Regions from separate parts of the Peribacillus sp. RS7 genome, predicted to be linked through region 2. Evidence: riboswitches for the same ligand, from Rfam matches in the RefSeq annotation. Region 2 holds a riboswitch; the other holds the start of a gene.
The links. Region 2 has a riboswitch for cobalamin ahead of ACDZ29_RS09915 (ABC transporter substrate-binding protein). Riboswitches for the same ligand answer to the same signal wherever they lie in the genome.

Region 1: another riboswitch for cobalamin. It lies ahead of ACDZ29_RS15990 (ribonucleoside-diphosphate reductase subunit alpha); the one in region 2 lies ahead of ACDZ29_RS09915 (ABC transporter substrate-binding protein).

The regions. Positions count from the first base shown of each region.
Region 1 covers NZ_CP168135.1:3,178,903-3,187,106, forward strand. The annotation lists gene modB (molybdate ABC transporter permease subunit) at 1-484, shown strand, start outside; gene ACDZ29_RS15960 (GNAT family N-acetyltransferase) at 446-925, opposite strand; gene ACDZ29_RS15965 (hypothetical protein) at 1,041-1,532, shown strand; gene cspD (cold-shock protein CspD) at 1,731-1,928, shown strand; gene ACDZ29_RS15975 (hypothetical protein) at 1,999-2,166, opposite strand; gene ACDZ29_RS15980 (flavodoxin domain-containing protein) at 2,283-2,720, opposite strand; gene ACDZ29_RS15985 (ribonucleotide-diphosphate reductase subunit beta) at 2,692-3,744, opposite strand; gene ACDZ29_RS15990 (ribonucleoside-diphosphate reductase subunit alpha) at 3,790-6,021, opposite strand; cobalamin riboswitch at 6,227-6,407, opposite strand; gene ACDZ29_RS15995 (manganese-dependent inorganic pyrophosphatase) at 6,701-7,630, shown strand; gene ACDZ29_RS16000 (hypothetical protein) at 7,730-7,876, opposite strand; gene ACDZ29_RS16005 (SulP family inorganic anion transporter) at 7,962-8,204, opposite strand, start outside.
Region 2 covers NZ_CP168135.1:1,930,726-1,938,929, forward strand. The annotation lists gene ACDZ29_RS09910 (FecCD family ABC transporter permease) at 1-939, opposite strand, end outside; gene ACDZ29_RS09915 (ABC transporter substrate-binding protein) at 944-1,909, opposite strand; cobalamin riboswitch at 2,088-2,263, opposite strand; gene ACDZ29_RS09920 (polysaccharide deacetylase family protein) at 2,351-3,232, opposite strand; tRNA gene ACDZ29_RS09925 (tRNA-Arg) at 3,437-3,510, shown strand; gene ACDZ29_RS09930 (hypothetical protein) at 4,011-4,178, shown strand; gene ACDZ29_RS09935 (DNA topoisomerase III) at 4,396-6,588, opposite strand; gene ACDZ29_RS09940 (ABC-F family ATP-binding cassette domain-containing protein) at 6,837-8,204, shown strand, end outside.

The sequences.
Region 1 (8,204 bases), 1.2 Mb from region 2:
TTCTGTCGTGGGTTTTTTATTGATCGTGATTTTTGGGAATAATGGAATGCCAGGCCAATTCGTTGAAAGGGTTTTTGATCAGTCCCTGATGTTCACGTGGTGGGCGGCGGTCATTGCATCCACTGTGGTGGCTTTTCCGCTTATGTATCAATCCGCTAAAACAGGTTTTGAGGGTATTGATGAAGAAATTGAAAATGCAGCAAGGGTTGACGGTGCCGGCGAATGGAGATTGTTCCTGTTTGTATCCCTTCCATTGGCAGTCAAATCCATCGTCACAGGTGGCATATTGAGTTCTGCACGTGCGTTGGGGGAATTCGGGGCCACACTTATGTTTGCCGGAAACATTCCCGGACAGACACAAACGATACCAACCGCGATTTATATCGCCATGGACTCAGGGAATATGACATTGGCATGGCTATGGGTTGCGGTAATCATCGTCATTTCATTCATTATGCTTTTTGTCGTGACGTACATAAAATGAATGCTGTTTCTCGAAGCTGCTTATGAAAAAGAGAGGTGCGGCCTCTATGTCTTCTTTATGGGTGAAGCCGTTTTTTTCATAAAGCTTCCGCGCAGGCAGGTTCATTTTACCGGTCGATACGGATATCGTATCCCAGCCACCTTGTAATTGAAGAGCAGTCAACAGGGTATCCGCAATACCCTGCCGAAAATAATCGGGGTGGACGACCATTCGGCAAATACGCATTAGCCTATTTTCCTTTGTATAGGATATTGCTCCTGCTAAGGCATCCCCCTTTAAAAAGCATATGAACGATTCATTACATTGAATGAAATGTTCATATGTTTCCAATAATGGAGGGATATCGGCATAGCCGATCATATCCGCTTCCACCTTATAGGATGCTTTTTGAAGTTTATAAAGCTGCCGGCCATAATCGGAGTCCAAGTCCCGAATTTTCATGATCAATCAAATCACTCCCTTTCATTACATTATAATGGAAGAGGGAGATTATTGTTTCTTATCAGTCTGTGTTATAATCGACAAACAATATGAACTAATGAAATGAGGAAGAAATTTGTTAACATTTGAAGAAAAATTGAGCATCATTGAAACTTTTCCGGAATTACAGCGAAAAGACGTTTCATTGGGACGTGTGAATTTCCATTATCCGGAAAGTGTCCAGGAGAAAAAGATCGTCGTTCAGCATTTGCATCCTAATGGAAATGGATTCGTTTACGCCGGCCATATGAGAAAAAAAGATACTGACCGTAAAGGGTTCATCAATATACGTGACTATAATGAAGCGGAATTAAAAGAACTAATCAAAAAAAGCATGGAATATCTTTCTGAACCTCCTGTTGAAATCGAGGAAGAGGAAAACGAGTTCGCTAGGTTGGAAGGAACATGGATTGGCCGTGAAAAGCAAGAGCTTTCACTTGAAAGGGAAGACCAACTTTGGAACGTGTATTCAGGTTCGAATCTGGAGGAGTGTTTCGAGAGTCCAGTAGAGGCGGAACGCTACTTATTGGACGAAGGCTTCCGTCAAAGCAAGAAGCGGAAAATGTAGAATTTTAGGATAATTTGTCGGTTGAATTACTGTGATAATCATGTTTTTTTTGGATTTCCCATGATATAATATGAGTAATTATTTTTGTTCGGAATAAGTTTGATAGAAGGATTTACTGTTATAGGATTCCTCTTGAAACATTATCCAGAACCAAAAATAGTAATAAAATGGATTTTTCCAAACACAGGAGGAACTATCATGGTACAAGGTAAAGTAAAATGGTTTAACGCAGAAAAAGGTTTCGGTTTCATCGAAGTTGAAGGCCAAGACGACGTATTCGTACATTTCTCAGCTATCCAAGGCGACGGCTTCAAAACGCTTGAAGAAGGCCAAGAAGTTTCTTTCGAAATCGAGCAAGGCGCTCGTGGACCACAAGCAGCTAACGTTCAAAAATAATTGAACGCATATAAAAAAAGACTCCGATTCTGGAGTCTTTTTATTTTTTTCCTTGTAAGGGAAGCCACGTTCATGCTTCTTTTTTTTCGGCCATTTCCTTCAATACTCTGTCCAATTTTTCTTCGATCCGTTTTGAACGATTAAAATGCCCTGTCAGGTAAAACACAATGAATATAACGAATACGACAAGCACTAGCATAAAAAGGATAGGCAGGAACTGAGTTATATTATCAGACATGTTTAACTCCTTTTTTCCTTCATTATACTTCATGTTCACCCTTGCTATGATACACGGAACTAAGTTTATTTTTAAAAAACTGAAAGGGATATGCGAAAATGCATATCTCCTTTCAGTCAGTTCTGGAATAGCGAGGCGAACTTTTGAAGTCTGGACAAGTCCGATTCTTGATACATTTGTTCTATCTTCAATGTCACCAATAACTGGCTCTTGGCAAATAACATGTCCCGGAAATGATCTACCGCCCCACAAAAATGATTGTAGTTGGTTTCACCAGTTCCGAATACTCCCGTTTTAAGATGAGCAATTGACAGCTGCTCCAGTTCTGTATAAAGTGCTGCTGATTTAGCAGGCAGCTCGCCGTTTCCCCATGTATAGGTACCAACGATCAATGCATCGTAATCCGGTAATGTACGTAAATCGAATTCATTCATTCGATATAGTTCAGATTTAGGTAATAGGGAAGCGATGGCTTCAGCAAGCGCTTTTGTATTGCCTCCGGCAGAATGATAGACAATGGCAACTTTATAGCTCATCGAACCCATTGCTGGCATTTACTTGACTGTATGTCCTAGACTTCTGTTCGAAGAAATCGGTTTTGGTAAGGCCGATGGATTCATCATCGAACGTTTTGATCCATGGCATCGGGTTCTCGCTATATTCTTTATACAAGTTTTCAAGGCCTAGCATGCGTAACCGTTTGTTGGCTATATATTCGATGTATTCATTGAATTCTTCCAAATCGAGATCGGCTTTGGTTTGGATATCTTCAAGCATATATTCAGACCATTCCTTTTCGAGTTCGACGGCTTTTTCAATCGTTGTATAAATGAACTTCGTGTTTTCTTCATTATTTAACTCAGGATATTCATACATCAAGATTTGAACGAGCATTCCAATGAAATCGAAATGGACCATTTCATCGCGATGAATATAGGATATCATCGTAGCCGAACCGGTCATAAGGTTCTGGCGTCCTAAATTATAATAGAAAGCGAAAGCCAAATAGAAATAAATCCCTTCGAGGTTCGTTGAATGGATCAGTGCCTCGAATAAATGCTGGGGGCTTGGATCGTCCACGAACGTTTGATAGGCATCCACGATCGGTTGATTACGCTTTATTACTTCAGGATGTTCTTTAATGCGGTCGAAAAGCTGTTTTTGCTTGCCTACTGGGATCAGGGAAGCAAGGATATAGGAATAAGATTCATTATGGATGGATTCCTGCTGGGCCATATTGGCCAGGATAGCTTTTGCCGCCGGATCTTTGATGTACCGAAGGATTTCTACTAAAGTGGGCGTTTGTAGACTGTCCATTCCAGCAATCATCGTAAGGATATCAAGAAAAGCGTCCTGGATATCCTCGTCCAATTCGCCCCACTGCTTTTTATCCTGAATCATGTTCACGCTCGATGGTTTCCAAAAGTTATTGATGAGCTGAGTATAGGTATCATAGAATTTTTCATACTGAATATCGTTCCAAAGGAGAAAGCCTGAAGCTTCTCCTTTGAAAACACCTGTCGCTTTAGTTGGATGCGTTGGTTCCAGCATCCGGATCTTTTTGATATGATTTGTCATTCGTGAAAACTCCTTTAAGAGTAGATTACTGGGTTATGGTTGTCGTTAACTTGAACAGCTTTCGCAGGCATTGTCATATTCGGAAGAAGTTGAACGAACATAATATGTTGATTTCAACCCGGATTCCCAAGCGGTTAAATGTATATCCAATAGGACCTTGGCTTTGATTGTGTTGTGTACATACAGATTAAAGCTGATTGCTTGGTCAATATGGCGTTGGCGGGCAGCATTTTGCCTGATGCTTTCCAGTTGATCCAAATTAAATCGGGTCTTTTTATAATATTCATACGTATTTGGCGTCAAGCCTGGTGCGGTCACCTTGAATTTAAAGTTTTTCTTTTCTTCGTAAAATTCAATTTCATACAAAGGATCGATCCCATCCGTGGAATTACCGATCTTGGCGGTCGATGAATTGGGGGCAATGGCCATTAAATATCCATTACGGGTCCCGTGTTCCTGGACGTTTGCTTTTAAATCCATCCATTTTTGATCCGTATAGTCACGCAGTTCGAAATATTCCCCTGTATGCCAATCCGATCCTTCGAAATATGGGTACGTTCCTTTTTCCTTAGCCAATTCATTGGATGCCTTGATCGTTAAGTAAGCGATCTTTTCGTATAATGCATCGGCATATTCAACAGCCTCATCCGATTCCCAATAAATATTCTGTGTGGCAAGTAAATGATGCCATCCAAACGTTCCTAAACCAATTGCCCGGTAACGTTTGTTCGAGATGGATGCTTGCTTGACCGGAAGATTATTCACATCGATTACGTTATCCAGCATCCGGATCTGAATGGGAATCAACCTTTCCAAAACATCGCTGCTCACCGCACGGGGCAAGTTAATGGATGAAAGGTTGCAGACAACGAAATCGCCGCTTTTACGAACAACAACGACATCTCCATCTTCTGTTTCGTATTCATCCGTGATCGTCGAAGGGCTTAAGTTTTGAGCAATCTCGGTGCAAAGGTTAGAACAATAAATCATACCTTTATGTTTATTTGGATTCTTCCGGTTCACTTCATCGCGGTAGAACATATATGGTACGCCTTCTTCTAATTGAGAAATCATGATGCTTTTCATGATGTCCATCGCATTGATCTTTTCAAAGCTATAGTTTGGAAGCGAACCATTTTCTGCGGCTTCTACAGCAAGTGCATAATGATTCCTGAAGCTTCCTTCGCCTTTCTTCTCGTCGTAAAGGTCTTCAAGTGAGAATCCAAGGGTTTGCTTGACGGTATGCGGATCGAAAAGATACCATTCTTTTCTGTCACGTACAGCCTCCATGAATAAATCAGGAATGCATACACCCGTAAAAATATCATGGGCTTTTAATCTGTCATCCCCGTTTTGCGTCTTCAAATCAAGAAAGCTCATGATATCTTTATGCCAGGCATCCAAGTAAATCGCGATGGCACCTTTACGTTGCCCCAATTGATCGACACTGACAGCTGTCTGGTTGAATAGTCGAATCCAAGGAGTCGTGCCGGAACTATTTCCAGAGAAACCACGGATATCGGAACCAAGCGAGCGGATCTTACCAACGTAAAGACCGACACCGCCGCCGAATTTTGATACTTTTGCGGCATCGTAGTTAGATAGGTAGATACCATCAATGGAATCTTCAATTGCGTCGATAAAGCAAGAGCTTAACTGTCCATGCGTTTTTCCTGCATTGGAGAGTGTAGGTGTCGCAACAGTCATATAAAGGTTGGACATTGCCCAGTAAGCTTCTTTGATAAGTTGCAGGCGGTGCTCCGTTTTTTCCAATCGCATGATTTCCATCGCGATGATCATGAAGCGCTCTTGGGGCAGTTCGTAGACCTTGTCCTTTTTTGGGCGGGCTAGGTAGCGATCGTTTAATAAGTAGATGCCTATGTAAGAAAATAATTTATCCTTTTCCGGGTCGATCACCGAACCCAATTCCTCAATTTCCGCTTTCGTATAAGAAGAGAGCAGTTCTGATTTATAGATGGGGTAACGCTGGCCTTCTGAAAGTTGGGAGAGTTCCGTGATCAGTTCATAGAATGGGCCATAACTCATGCCTTCATAACCTCGATTGGCTTGTGCATCCCTATACATCGCATTCAACAGTTCTGCTGCAGCAACGAACGTCCAATCGGGAGCATCGATATCGACACTTTCCAGAGCGAGCTGAATCAGTTTCTTTGATGCCTGTTCTTCGGTTGAGTCACTTTTGCGATCAAGCCATTTTGTAAAACGCTTCTTGAACTTTTCCATATCGAGACGGCCTTCAAATTCCTTCGATAACATCTCAAGCTGGATGGAATTCGTGTCGGTGTCATTTTCACTTATGGTAGAGTTATATGTTTGAGTCATTAATAATCCTCCTTGTAAACTTCCGCTAAAATAAAAAAAAACCGCCCAATGAATTGAGCGGATCAAACGATAGAATAAAAGAGCCATGAAAAAATAGCCATTATGCTATCGTTTCATCATCTCAATCCCCGAAGAATAAGAAACGTGAAAAATTCAAGGCAGGTCTCCTGACTCATGATCATCCTACTTTGAGTCCTTCCCGTATAGAGAGCTATACAGTGGTTTCTCATTTCGTCACATTTACAGTTGCGGGGACAGTTCCGGGTTCGCACCGGATTCCCTTTTCAGCCATCGCTGGCACCTTGGATTACAAAAAATTCTATATATAGTTATTAGTGTTGTTTATGTAATCAATATCTAGTATTTCTGCTTATATTATCGTAAGCCATATACGATGATAATTCAACTAATATATTTGAGAAAAACCAACCCTTATCTATTGACAAAGAGAAGGTAGAGGGTGAAAGAATGAAAGATTTTATTGGGGAATGGGTAATTCAAGCACTGAATTTAGGGGATTTTGTGTTAAAATAAAGTGTATAGTAAAGGTGGCTCTCCTTTATTGCGATAAGGGGATTCGCGGAAAAATATTTATGAAAAAGGAGATAAAATCTTGGAAAAAGTATTAGTTTTTGGACATAAAAACCCGGATACAGACACAATCTGTTCAGCAATCGCTTATGCAGATCTGAAAAAGCAGTTAGGTATCAACGCTGAACCAGTTCGTCTTGGTGAAGTGAATGGTGAAACTCAATATGCGTTGGACCACTTCAAATTCGAAGCTCCTCGTCTTGTGGAAAAAGTGGCAGGGGAAGCTGATGGCGTGATCCTGGTCGATCACAATGAACGCCAGCAAAGTGCTGAAGATATTGACCAAGTACGTGTGTTGGAAGTTATCGACCATCACCGCATTGCTAACTTTGAAACAAGCGATCCTTTATATTACCGTGCGGAACCAGTTGGCTGTACGGCAACCATTTTAAATAAAATCTATAAAGAAAACGGCGTTGAAATCCCAAAAGCGATTGCAGGTCTTATGCTGTCTGCCATCATTTCGGATTCTTTATTGTTCAAATCGCCGACCTGCACGGAGCAAGACGTTGCAGCAGCTATGGAACTGGCTGATATTGCGGGAGTCAACGCTGAAACATATGGTTTGGAAATGTTGAAGGCGGGAGCTGACTTGAGCGACAAAACGATTGCCCAGCTTATCACTCTTGATGCAAAAGAATTCTCCATGGGCATGGCTAAAGTGGAGATAGCTCAGGTCAATGCTGTTGATCCGAACGAAGTCCTTGCTAAGCAAGCCGAACTAGAAGCAGCCATTGAATCGGTCATCGCTGTGAAGGAATTGGATTTATTCCTATTCGTAGTAACGGATATCCTGACCAATGATTCTGTTGCCTTGGCTCTTGGTAAAGCAGCCAACGCAGTGGAAAAAGCATATGACGTTTCATTAAACAATAACATCGCAGTCTTAGAGGGCGTTGTATCGCGTAAAAAACAAATCGTGCCGGTCTTAACGGGCGTATTCAGTAAATAATATAGGGAAAGGGGTGCTCATTAAAAACGTGGGCATCCTTTTTCTGTACATGCAAAAAAAGACTCAACCATCCATTTAAAGGTGTTTGAGTCTTTTTTCTTAATTCAAAGTTTCCTTTTCTTTTTCATAGGCGATGACAATCAGTTCTTTATTGGCTTCCTCGCCAAGTTTGCTTTCAAAGCTTTTCAGTTCATTCAATAAATCTGGTGACAGATTTGCTGCCGTATAATCCTGCTCGGATGTCATGCTTTTCGCTCCTTTCAAAAGGAAATATTTCATGTTATCTATTTTGTCGGTTTGAAAAGTTTCTATTCAGCAGAGTTTTACTTCTTCAAGAAATTTTACTTTCGGATGTAGCGAGTTTTTCCAGCAATAACGAACTTTCCTCATCGAGGCCTTGCACCTGGACAGGTGTACCTCGTAGCTGATATTTTAGGACAACCGTATCAACAGCACCGACTGCAGAAGCATCCCATATTTTAGAGAGGGAAAAGTCGATGATGATTGCATCGGCTTTTTCCTTGAAATCGAACTTCGAAACAAAGTCCTGGACCGAAGCGAAAAATATTTGTCC
Region 2 (8,204 bases):
TGGCAGTTCCGATGGGGCAATGATCGACCGTGCTACAAAGTCCGCCAATATTAGGAATCCGCTTCCTACCAGCAATGACAACGGAAGCAAATGTTTATGGTCAGGTCCCCAAATCTTTCGGACAAAATGAGGAATGACCAATCCTACAAAGCCAATCGCCCCTGAAACGGCAACGGCTGCCCCTGTCAACATCGAACCGGCTATCAAAATCCACATTTTCCGCCGCTTAACATTAACACCTAAGTGTTTTGCCCGGTCTTCCCCGAAAGTCATCGCATTCAATTCGCTCGTATTCATGATCAAGATCAATGAACCAATAATAAAAAACGGCAAAATGATTGCAATATAATTCCAGCCGCGCATTGAAACGCTTCCCATCAGCCAGCCGATGATTTGTCTTAATTCATCACCAGTCAGCGCAATCATCAATGAAATGAAGGCACTTAAAAACGAGCTGAAAATGATTCCCGTTAAAATGATCGTTTCCACTTTCATCGATCGATCCATTTTTTTTGCAAAAGCCAGTACGCAGAACATCGTGAGCACTGAGCACACGATGCTCAATGCCGGAAGAGTATATAAACCGATGAATGGTAGTGATATATTCAAGAATATTGTCAATACGGCACCGACTGATGCTCCTGATGAAATACCTAATGTGTAAGGGTCAGCGAGCGGATTCCGGAGCAGGCCCTGAAACCCCGCTCCCGAAATCGCAAGCGATGCCCCAACAAAACCCGCTAGCAACACACGCGGCAAGCGGATGTTCATCACAATATTCGTAAGCATTACATCCGGATCAGCTGAAATCGGTAAATGAAAAATCTCCTTGCCGATAATTTGTAATAGTACAGGAATCGGTACTGGCACCGAACCAAAGGAAATGCCTATCGTCATTGCGAATAACAAAAATAATAACGCAATCAAATAAGCAATCATCCATTTAGTTGTCAAATAGGTTCGGATAGACTGATTTGGCAAGTTCCTCTACTCCCTCTATTAAGCGTGGACCGGAACGGGTCACCAAGTCGGAATGGACATCAAAGACTTGGTCATCCTTCACAGCATTTACGTCTTGCCAACCTTTTCGGCCCTTCACTTGACTTACTGCATCTTTTGTATAATAACCATACGTTGTAATGATGACATCCGGATTTGCAGCAATCATCGACTCTTCATCAATTTTTGCCCATCCGTCCAATTCAGCAGCTGCATTTTCCGCTGAAATAATTTGAAGCATTTCATTCATGAAGGTATTTTTTCCAGGTGTATATATCTCAGGTGACGGTGAAACCTCCACAAAAACGGTCTTCCTATCCGCTTCCTTTACGGATTTGGCTTTTTCCTGTATATCCTTGAGCTTCGTTTTCATGTCCGTAACGATTCCTTTTGCCTTATCATGTTCCCCCGTTGCCTGTCCAATCATATCAATAGAATCATAGACTTGGTCAAAGCTTTGTGCATCATTGACTACGAGGACATCAATTCCAGCATCCTTAAGCTGCTGTAAACCCTCATTCGAATTATGGGCACTGGATGCATGGGCAAGAACAAGGTCAGGCTTCAAGGAGACAATCATCTCCGTGTTCATTTCCATTCCGCCAACTTTTTCAATTTCTTTCGTTTCTTCCGGATAATTATCATAGTCGGAAACACCAACAACCTTTTTGCCCAAGCCAAGTGCAAAGACAACTTCCGTATTACTTGGTATCAACGAAACGATTTTCTTCGGTTTTTGTTCTATCGTCACCTTTTCGCCTGTTGCATCTTTAATCGTAATCGGGAAAACTTCCTGTTTGGCATGATTCGTTTCCTGCTTTTCTTTTCCTTCATTAGTAGCATCGCTACAGCCAACCATCATACCTGCAGTCAGCAACATCACCAGTATCAGACCAAAAATCTTCTTCATTTTCATTCCCCACAATCTTTTTTTCTTTTAATTTCTTCACACCTAATAAACAAAACGCATTATCGGAAGATGCACCCCAAAACAAAAGCACCTCCCGTTAAACGGAAGATGCTTGTATGGCAACAATATAATTACGGACTCTTTAGGGTCTGCCACACACCTTCCCATCCGCGTAGGTTACAGGTGTACGAATTTTGGCAGGTCTCCTGGCTCATGGTCATCGTCAACGGCACCTTCCCATATCTCATACAGTGGTAAACATCCGTTGGCTCCCATATACAGTGGCGGGACCGCGCTGGCATTTCACCAACTTCCCTATTAAGTCATTAAGACACCAAATCGTTCATATGTATATAATTTTCACTGCCTTTCATTATACACCATGTAAGAATCGATTATTATATGATTTTTCTGACTTGCCTCGAAATGACCCGTCCACCTTCAGTGATTAGAAGCATTTTCAATCAGGGACGCAAATCCCTCGACTGATAATCCCGGTGAAATCCGAACCCTATGCAGGGAATGCATCCCTTGGTCCCTTGAAGCTCCTCCAGGTTCGGTAGTGACTGCCATCTTGTATCCAGCTTCTTCTGACACCCATAGACTTTCTTCGTTATACCGGCCAACCGGATAGGAAATTACTGTCGTGTCCTGGTCGAGGATACGGTCGAATAGCTCCTTCGACTGAACCATTTCCGCTTCTTGCTGCTCTGCCGTCATCCGGTTCAGCTCCAAATGGTTGATAGTATGACTTTCGATCGAAACCCCATTCCTGCTCATCTCCAACATTTGATTTTCAGTCAGGTGATGACCTTTATCAATGGACTTCCCAATCATGAAGATGGTTGCTTTCATATCATATTCTTTTAATATGGGGAAAGCTTCCGTGTAGTTATCTGTATAGCCATCATCAAAAGTAAGCCAGACGCACTTATCACTTGGCATCCGATTTTCGGTTAAAACGAGGAATGCTTCTTTAGGGGATAATGTATAGTAACCATTCTCCCGAAGCCAAGTCATTTGTGATTGGAATTCCTCTCTTGGAACCCGTAGGCCATTACCTTCAGAAATGCTATGATACATCAATATTGGAAACTGAACCGCGGAATCGGCCCTTATCCAGTTTCTCGTATCGATTTGTTCCGGTTCGTCCTTTGAATCCTGTCCGGTGCCATTCTCCGCTGCCTCAACCACTTCAATGTCATCTTCCGCAATCGGCGCAGCCCTCTTTGTGCCTATACCCTCTAAAATCCCTTGTGAGCATGCAGGTAAAATTAATATCCCCAGCAATGCCACAAACAGTAAAACTCTGTATTTTCCCACTATCATTCTCCTATTTTTTTCTAGTATAATAGTACCAGAAAACCAACCAATAATAAAGTATTCCATTTAATGAAAAAAAAGGAAAAAGCAGAAATAAGAGACCCGCTAAGCGTTTAGATGATTTTTTCATAATTATTATTGCTATTAGCTTGAAAAGTTTGCCTATAAGAAATATAATAAATAAGTCGTCGACTTTTTTTATATGTCCCAGTAGCTCAGCAGGATAGAGCGACAGCCTCCTAAGCTGTAGGTCGTAGGTTCGATTCCTATCTGGGACGCTAATTTTAAAACCCTGTTACAATGCGGTATCTCCGCGTCGTAACAGGGTTTTTTCTGTTGGTATGGCCTTACCTATTTAGGCTTTTGAGGGGCTTCCAATATGTAAAGGTCGGATTTCTATACCGGTATGAGAAAAGCCGGAAGTATCGGCGATCAATACATTATGAAATTAACCATTTAATATTCGTTCAAAACTTTTTGACTCTGTTTAAAGAAATGTTTTAATTAATGATGTTTTTCGATATATATATCCACAAAAAAGTAATATTTTTTTGAAATATATGTTTTAACCTGTCCCATCCGGGTAGATAACTACTGTAAGACATTCTCACCAAAGGAGATGATGTGCACGATGAGTACAATCAGAAGCCAATGGAACAAAGAGAATGACGCAGCGGTGTTTAGTCCCGGTGATCAGCGTTAGAGTCAATTGAAGCGTTAGTCGATAACCAAAATGGGAATTACTAGTCTTCTCGCCCAAAGGAGGAGGATACTGATCATGAGTATTTACAACCTATGGAATCCAGAGAATGATGAAGCAATTTTCAGTCCGGGTGATCAGCAGACATTCAGTACGCTTACACTAGCAGATACGGATAAATACACACATACAACTGACGAAACACTTGAATATGAATTACACGGCACCGTACTGAATGAAATTTAACCCGAAGCAGTGATATATGGAAAAGGATGGAGCGAATGCTCCATCCTTTTCTGCTGTCTTTTACTTTTATATGGATTTCGCCACTTCATCAAGCGGCAATCTTTTGTCTGGAAAGATGGACCTGCCCACAATGAATTTGCCCACCCCGCCCCATGCAAATACCCCCCAAAAAAAAGGCCCTTTCACTATTAAGCTTAAAGTGAAGGACCCTTTTCTTTTATTTATCGAATTTCAGTTTGGCCAAAGCATCCGCTAAGGCAGTATTGATCGGCTCTTCTTTATTTTGCTTTTTCATATAATTGGAGACTTCATTTTTTGATACTTTTTGATTTTTATTTTGCCCTCTTCGTTTATTGTAAGAAGAAAGTTTTTCGTGAAAACCGCATTTACAGGTGAATGTCTGTGCTTCTCCTTGACCGCGCATTTCCATCTTTTTGTGACATTGTGGACATCTGGCATTTGTTACACGTGAAACACCTTTTTTGTGGCCACATTCACGATCCTGACAGACAAGCATTTTTCCCTTTTTACTATTCACTTCAAGCATCAGCTTGCCGCAATCAGGACATTTCGTTCCTGACACGTTATCATGCTTGAACTTTTGGTCACTATTTTTGATTTCTTGAACGATATTTTTGGCATAGGTGCGCATATCGCCGATGAATGCCTGTTTTGGTAGCTGTCCTTTGGCAATCGCTGTTAACTTTTGCTCCCATTGAGCTGTCAGTGCTGGAGATCGTAAGTCTTCAGGTGCCAATTGAAGGAGTTGTTTACCTTTCGAAGTTACATGAAGGCCCTTCCCTCTCTTTTCAATCAGGAAGCTATTGAACAATTTTTCAATAACGTCAGCACGTGTTGCAACAGTCCCAATCCCTCCAGTTTCACCCAGAGTCTTGATGAGTTCCTTGCTTTCCCCTGCCATGAAACGAGCAGGATTTTCCATTGCCGAAAGAAGCGACCCTTCATTGAACGGCTCCGGTGGTTTCGTTTCACCCTCTGTTTGTTTCACAGTCGAAATGGATAAACTGTCACCTTTTTTAACGTTCGGAAGCAGTTGCTCAGCAAGGCCATCTTTAGCTTCTTCCTCGTCGAATTGGTGATCATAGACTTCCTTCCAGCCTGATTTCAGGACGACCTTCCCTTTTGCCATGAACGTCTCCTGTCCCATTTTTGCGGTGACGGTCGTTTGCTCATATTCAAAAGGCGGCATTAATACGGCAAGAAACCTTTTAACGACCAAATCATAGATTTTAGATTCTTTGTCGCTCAGTTTTCCCGGTAGCGGAGTCTGCTCAGTGGGGATGATCGCATGGTGATCCGAGACCTTGCTATCATCCACGAACGATTTATTGGCCTTCATCGGGCTGCGCAGGATCCTTGATGCATACTGGGCATATGGTTTAATGCTGACAGCCTGTAATCTTTCTTTTAGCGTATCAACCAAATCCGTTGATAAAAAGCGTGAATCCGTCCTTGGATACGTCAAGACTTTATGGCTTTCATATAAGCGCTGCATGATCGATAACGTCTCTTTCGCCGAATAACCGAATTTCTTATTGGCGTCCCTTTGAAGTTCCGTTAAATCATATAAAGAAGGGGCAAAACTTTTCTTATGGGCTTTGTTCACTTCCACCACTTCTGCCTTTTTCCCCTTCACGGCTGAAAGAACCTTTTCTGCCTTGGCTTTATCAAATGTGCGGATATCTTTAGATTGGGCATCTTGCCAGATTAGGCGCAAATTGGATTCTGCAGTTGCCGAAACGCCATAATATTTCTTAGGCTGGAATTGTTTTATTTCTTCTTCTTTTTTTGCAATCATCGCAAGTGTCGGCGTTTGGACGCGGCCGCAGGATAGCTGGGCATTGTGCTTCGTAGTAAGAGCCCGTGTCGCGTTCATCCCAACGATCCAGTCCGCTTCTGCCCTAGCAACAGCAGAGGCAAATAGGTTTTCATACTCCTTGCCATCCTTCAGCTTTTTAAATCCATCTTTGATCGCTTTATCCGTTACAGAGGAAATCCAAAGCCGTTTGATCGGCTTCTTTACATTCGCTTTTTCGAGAATCCAGCGTGCAACGAGCTCCCCTTCGCGGCCTGCATCTGTTGCAATGATGACATCCTTGACATCATTGCGGTTCAATTGTGTTTTAACCGATTGGAACTGTTTGCCTGATTGCTTGATCACGACCAATTTCAAAGACGGCGGCAACATGGGCAGGTCCTCAAGGCGCCAAGTTTTATATTTTTCATCATAAGTTTCCGGATCTGCATGTGTGACCAAATGACCCAGGGCCCAAGTGACGATATACTGATCGCCTTCAAAAAAACCATTTCCCTTTCTCCCGCAATTCAGCACTTTCGCTATATCTCTTCCGACCGAAGGTTTCTCGGCCAGTACGACTGTTTTACTCATAGTGACATCCTTTCCCTTTTAAACTGATTCCTCTATTATCTCATATAATTTATGACAGGGCGATAATGCACAGGCATGGCATCCCAAAAACAGATCCAACAGGTATCGATCCATTGAATTTCCCGCCTGGGCTCACTTGTACCCAAGGGGATAAATGTAAATTAATAGATTAGATAGCAATCCCGTGCAGTTTTTAGTATGATGAAACGTAGGGATTTTTTCAAATTAATTGGGAGGTTCAATATAAAATGAGCTTACTTTCTATAGATAAATTAGCACACAGCTTTGGCGACCGTACCTTATTCAAGGATGTTTCCTTCCGCCTGATGGCCGGCGAACATGTTGGTCTGGTCGGGGCAAATGGTGTCGGGAAATCAACGATGATGAATATCATTACAGGACAACTTATCCATGATGATGGCCGGGTGGAATGGACACCTGGTGTCGAATATGGCTATCTTGATCAACATACGATACTTTCAAAAGGTAAATCGATTCGCGACGTCTTAAGGGATGCATACTTACCTTTATTCGAGCAGGAAAAAGCACTGAATGAAGTAACAGAGAAAATGGGGACAGCCACTCCAGAAGAACTTGAAGAACTCTTGGAACAAATGGGTGAGATTCAGGACAAGCTGGAAGCTGGAGGTTTTTACAATCTGGATATTAAAATTGAAGAAGCGGCACGCGGTTTAGGGTTGGATGCAATCGGTTTGGACCGTGATGTCTCTGCCCTAAGCGGTGGACAACGGACAAAGGTTTTACTAGCCAAGTTACTTTTGGAACAGCCTGAAGTGCTGCTCCTTGATGAACCGACGAACTACTTGGATGTAGAGCATATCCGCTGGCTGAGCAGCTACTTAAAGGAATATCCTAATGCATTCTTATTAATTTCGCATGACACTGAGTTCATGAACGGCGTCGTCGACGTCATTTTCCATCTTGAATTTTCAAAACTGACCCGTTACACGGCAACTTATGAAAAATTCCTTGAGCTGGCTGAATTGAATAAAAACCAACATATTAACGCATATGAAAAACAGCGTGAATTCATTAAAAAGCAGGAAGACTTCATTGCAAAAAATAAAGCCCGCTACTCAACGACCGGTCGGGCAAAGAGCCGTCAAAAGCAATTGAACCGGATGGAACGCATCGATCGTCCAGAAACTGCAATGAAACCTACCTTTGATTTTAAAGAATCACGTGCGAGCAGCCGTTATGTATTTGAAGGTGAAGATTTGGAAATCGGATATGACCGCCCATTACTTCCGAAGTTGTCCATGACCATCGAACGGGGAGAAAAAATTGCCGTGGTCGGCTGTAATGGAGTTGGTAAATCCACTCTTTTAAAAACGATATTAGGTAAAATTGATCCTCTAGGCGGCAAAAGATCACTTGGCGATTTCCTTTTTTCTTCTTATTTTGAACAGGAAGTGAAAGCAGGCAATACGACGCCGATAGATGAAGTATGGAATGCATTTCCACATCTGGACCAACCGCAGGTACGTGCCATTCTTGCCCGTGTCGGTTTGAAAAACGAGCACATTACACGTCCGATGAGCCATTTAAGCGGTGGTGAACAATCAAAAGTACGCCTGTGCAAACTTATGCTTACC